Regions from separate parts of the Pseudomonas sp. NPDC089530 genome, predicted to be linked through region 1. Evidence: predicted binding sites of a transcription regulator. Region 1 holds the regulator's gene; the other holds the start of a gene.
What was found. Region 1 encodes sigma-54, which starts transcription at its own class of promoters, with help from an activator protein. Its sites were predicted from a motif close to ANTGGCATNNANNTTGCTNT; they were not measured.

Region 1 (2,198 bases):
TGGAGTTGCTTTTCCTTATGCTTTTTCAGTTGGCGGTCAAGCTTGTCCGTGAGCAAGTCGATGGCGGCATACATATCGTCATGTTCTGCGTTGGCGACGACTTCCCCACCATGGATGTGCAGCGTGGCCTCGATTTTCTGCTTCAGCTTCTCGACGGCCAGCGTTACCTGCACATTCGTAATCTTGTCAAAGTGCCGCTCCAGTCGGTCGAGTTTTTCGCCGATGTAAGCGCGCAGGGGTTCGGTCACTTCCAGTTGGTGTCCACTGATGTTGACTTGCATACAGCTTCTCCTTCGTTGCCAGTGCATAAAGCGGCAGGTCGATTGACCTGCCACTGGAACGCTGTGGCGAGCCCGGCGGTTACATCAACCGCTTCCGTTCGCTGGAAGGCGCAATCCCAAGGGATTCGCGGTACTTGGCGACGGTACGGCGGGCTACCTGAATGCCTTGTGCCTCCAGTAAACCAGCGATCTTGCTGTCACTCAACGGCTTTTTCTGATTTTCCGCGGCGACCAGTTTCTTGATGATCGCGCGGATCGCCGTGGACGAGCATTCACCGCCTTCGGAGGTACTGACGTGGCTGGAGAAAAAGTATTTCAGTTCATAAATGCCCCGTGGGGTATGCATGAATTTTTGCGTGGTCACCCGGGAAATCGTCGATTCGTGCATGCCGACGGCTTCGGCGATGTCATGCAGCACCAGGGGTTTCATCGCTTCATCGCCGTACTCGAGAAAGCCGCGCTGATGCTCGACGATCTGGGTGGCGACTTTCATCAGGGTTTCGTTGCGGCTCTGCAGGCTCTTGATGAACCAGCGGGCTTCCTGCAGCTGGTTGCGCATGAAGGTGTTGTCGGCGCTGGTGTCGGCGCGCCGCACGAAACCGGCGTACTGCGGGTTGACGCGCAGGCGTGGCACGGATTCCTGGTTCAGTTCCACCAGCCAGCGTTCGTTGTCCTTGCGCACGATGACGTCGGGGACCACGTATTCGGCTTCGGTGGATTCGATCTGCGAGCCCGGGCGTGGGTTGAGGCTCTGCACCAGTTCGATGACCTGGCGCAGTTCGTCTTCCTTGAGCTTCATGCGCCGCATCAGCTGGCTGTAGTCACGGCTGCCGAGCAGGTCGATGAAGTCGGTGACCAGGCGCTTGGCCTCGGTCAGCCAAGGCGTCTTGGCGGGTAGCTGTCGCAGTTGCAGCAGCAGGCATTCGCCCAGGTTGCGGGCACCGATGCCGGCTGGCTCGAATTGCTGGATGCGGTGCAGGACGGCCTCGATTTCGTCGAGTTCGATGTCCAGCTCCGGGTCGAAGGCCTCGTGGATTTCCTCGAGGGTCTCGTCCAGGTAGCCTTGATTGTTGATGCAGTCGATCAGGGTCACGGCGATCAGGCGATCGGTGTCGGACATGGGCGCCAGGTTCAACTGCCAGAGCAGATGGCTCTGCAGGCTTTCGCCGGCCGAGGTGCGGGTGGTGAAGTCCCACTCGTCGTCATCGTTGCTGGGCAGGCTGCTGGCGCTGGTCTGGTAGACATCTTCCCAGGCGGTGTCGACCGGCAGGTCGTTGGGAATGCGCTCGTTCCATTCGCCGTCCTCGAGGTTGTCCACCGTTGGGGCGGTTTCCTGATAGGAGGTTTCCTGGAGATCGGTATTGGGCTTCTGCTCGGGGTTGTCGGCCAGTGGATCGGTGTTATCGAAGTCGTCGCCTTCTTCCTGGCGTTCGAGCATCGGGTTGGACTCCAGGGCCTCCTGGATCTCCTGTTGCAGGTCCAGGGTCGACAATTGGAGCAGGCGGATGGCCTGTTGCAGCTGCGGGGTCATCGTCAGCTGCTGGCCCATTCTGAGGACTAGCGATGGTTTCATGGCAGGGGCTTAACACCTTATTCGCCGGCGCACATGCGCCATCCACTACAGGGCGCGTGAGCGCCAAACATAAGCAAATTATATGCCTGAAACTGAAGTGTTTGCCTAGAGCGCTGTAACAATAAAAACGGTGGGGTTTTATCGCGGCAGGCGCTCTGGCGACCAGCCAAACACCTCAAGGCTTACAGACGGAACTCATGCCCCAGGTACACTTCCTTGACCAGCTCGTTGGCGAGGATGGTCTCGGCGTCGCCTTCGGCGATCAGTTGGCCGTCGTTGACGATGTAGGCGGTTTCGCAGATGTCCAGGGTTTCACGGACGTTGTGGTCAGTGATGAGCACGCC
Region 2 (2,198 bases), on a different contig from region 1:
CCAGGCTGCCATGGCAGCGGTAGCCCAGGCCCTCGATAAGCTCGCGGCTTTGCGTACGCTCTTCGCGGGAGCCATGCAGCACCACATCGAACGCATCGGCCCCCAGCAGGCTCCAGACCGCCTGATAGTGATTGACCATCTCGGCGCTATGAACGAAGAAAGCCAAGTGGCTGAAGGGTTTTGGTGCGGTCATAGGGCTACCTGATGCACAACGGAAAATAAGTCGGGGCAAGCGTTCGCGTGGCGTGACGATGTTGCGGGACATGGCCGGGCCGGCGGGCGGCCAGGGTCGCAAGCGCTGGATATGTTATCGGCGCCGCAGAGGAGAAATGAACCGGCGGGGCGGAAAATCTTTGCTGGCAGTGCCTGGCTCGACCGATGGCAGGGATTGCCCGGTCGAGCCATGGATAGGGCGGGTTACTGCTCGCCCGGATTGAGCCGGGCTTCCAGTTCGGCGACCTTCGCTTCCAGGCTTTCCAGGCGGGCCCGGGTGCGGGCCAGCACGACCATCTGGCTGTCGAATTCTTCCCGGCTGACCAGGTCCAGCTTGCTGAAGCCGCTTTGCAGCAGGGCCTTGAACTGGCTTTCGATTTCGGCGCGGGGCAGGGGGGTATCGCCGCTGAACAGACGGGCGGCATGGCCGCTCAGGGCGTCGAGAAGGTCTTTGGGCGCGAGCATGGGGAATGTCCTGGAAACAATGGCGGGCAGTGTATCACGCACTGTCTATAGTCAATCGGGCAGGCGGGGATGCACGCTTTTCGCGCATCGCGCCAGGCAGTGGCGCACCGTTGTTGTGCGTATCCGCGGTGATGATGGCGAAGTGGTTTTTGGCGCAGTGGGCAAGGGGTTGAAATCAGTGGGTTTTCACGAGATGGCAAGGTTTCTGCTTAGTCGCTGATGACCCATGCACTGATCCAGTCGCTGTGACGAATGCAGTGCGGCAGACGAAGCGGGGAAGTATTTCGTCAGGAGCGGTTAGCTGGCGTCGGTCTGGCCGAGGAAGGCCGACGATGCGTTACAAAGCCAGGCACTGCGCTTAGACTTGAGCCGGGTTTGTTTTCCTGGGGCAAGTCCACCAATTCGGGAGAGAGTTTCATGAAGCTAGTCACTGCCATCATCAAGCCGTTCAAGTTGGACGACGTGCGCGAGTCGCTGTCCGAGATCGGCGTGCAGGGCATTACCGTTACTGAGGTCAAAGGCTTCGGCCGGCAGAAGGGGCACACCGAGCTGTATCGCGGCGCGGAGTACGTGGTCGACTTCCTGCCCAAGGTGAAGATCGATGTCGCCATCGACGACAAGGATCTTGATCGGGTGATCGAGGCGATAACCAAGGCTGCCAACACCGGCAAGATCGGTGACGGCAAGATCTTCGTGGTCAATCTGGAACAGGCTATCCGCATCCGTACCGGCGAAACCGATACCGACGCGATCTAAGCCGCCCCAAACCCAACGCCCCAGGAGAAAACAATATGACTCTGCGTAAAATCGCAGGGCTAGGAGCCCTTTTGTCCCTCGTAATGCCTGGCCTGGCCATGGCGGCAGACGAAGTGGCAGCCCCAGTCCTCAATTCTGGCGATACGGCCTGGATGCTGACCTCCACGGCCCTGGTGCTGTTCATGACCATTCCTGGCCTGGCGCTGTTCTACGGCGGCATGGTGCGCTCGAAAAACATTCTTTCCGTGATGATGCAGTGCTTCGCCATTACCGGTCTGATCAGCATCCTGTGGGTCATCTATGGCTACAGCATCGCGTTCGACACCACCGGCATGGAGCAGGGCGTCGTCAACTTCAATTCCTTCGTCGGTGGCCTGGGCAAGGCTTTCCTGGCCGGCGTCACGCCTGCGAGCCTGGTCGGCCCGGCGGCGCTGTTCCCCGAAGCGGTGTTCGTCACCTTCCAGATGACCTTCGCCATCATTACCCCGGCGCTGATCGTCGGCGCTTTCGCCGAGCGGATGAAGTTCTCCGCCATGCTGATCTTCATGGCCATCTGGTTCACCCTGGTCTATGCGCCGATCGCGCACATGGTCTGGTCCGGCAACGGCGGCCTGATGTGGGACTGGGGGGTGCTCGACTTCGCGGGTGGCACCGTGGTGCACATCAACGCTGGTGTCGCCGGCCTGGTGGCCTGCCTGGTGCTGGGTAAGCGCAAAGGCTTCCCGACGACTCCGATGGCTCCGCACAACCTGGGTTACACCCTG

Region 2: glnK (P-II family nitrogen regulator) is a predicted target of sigma-54. The motif match lies at 871-890, and genes of this name have one in related genera.

What each region holds. Positions count from the first base shown of each region.
Region 1 covers NZ_JBNNVU010000089.1:18,807-21,004, forward strand. The annotation lists gene hpf (ribosome hibernation-promoting factor, HPF/YfiA family) at 1-281, opposite strand, end outside; gene ACQKQA_RS24725 (RNA polymerase factor sigma-54) at 361-1,854, opposite strand; gene lptB (LPS export ABC transporter ATP-binding protein) at 2,037-2,198, opposite strand, start outside.
Region 2 covers NZ_JBNNVU010000038.1:13,225-15,422, reverse strand. The annotation lists gene ACQKQA_RS16135 (CDP-glycerol glycerophosphotransferase family protein) at 1-193, opposite strand, end outside; gene ACQKQA_RS16130 (accessory factor UbiK family protein) at 418-678, opposite strand; gene glnK (P-II family nitrogen regulator) at 1,096-1,434, shown strand; gene ACQKQA_RS16120 (ammonium transporter) at 1,470-2,198, shown strand, end outside.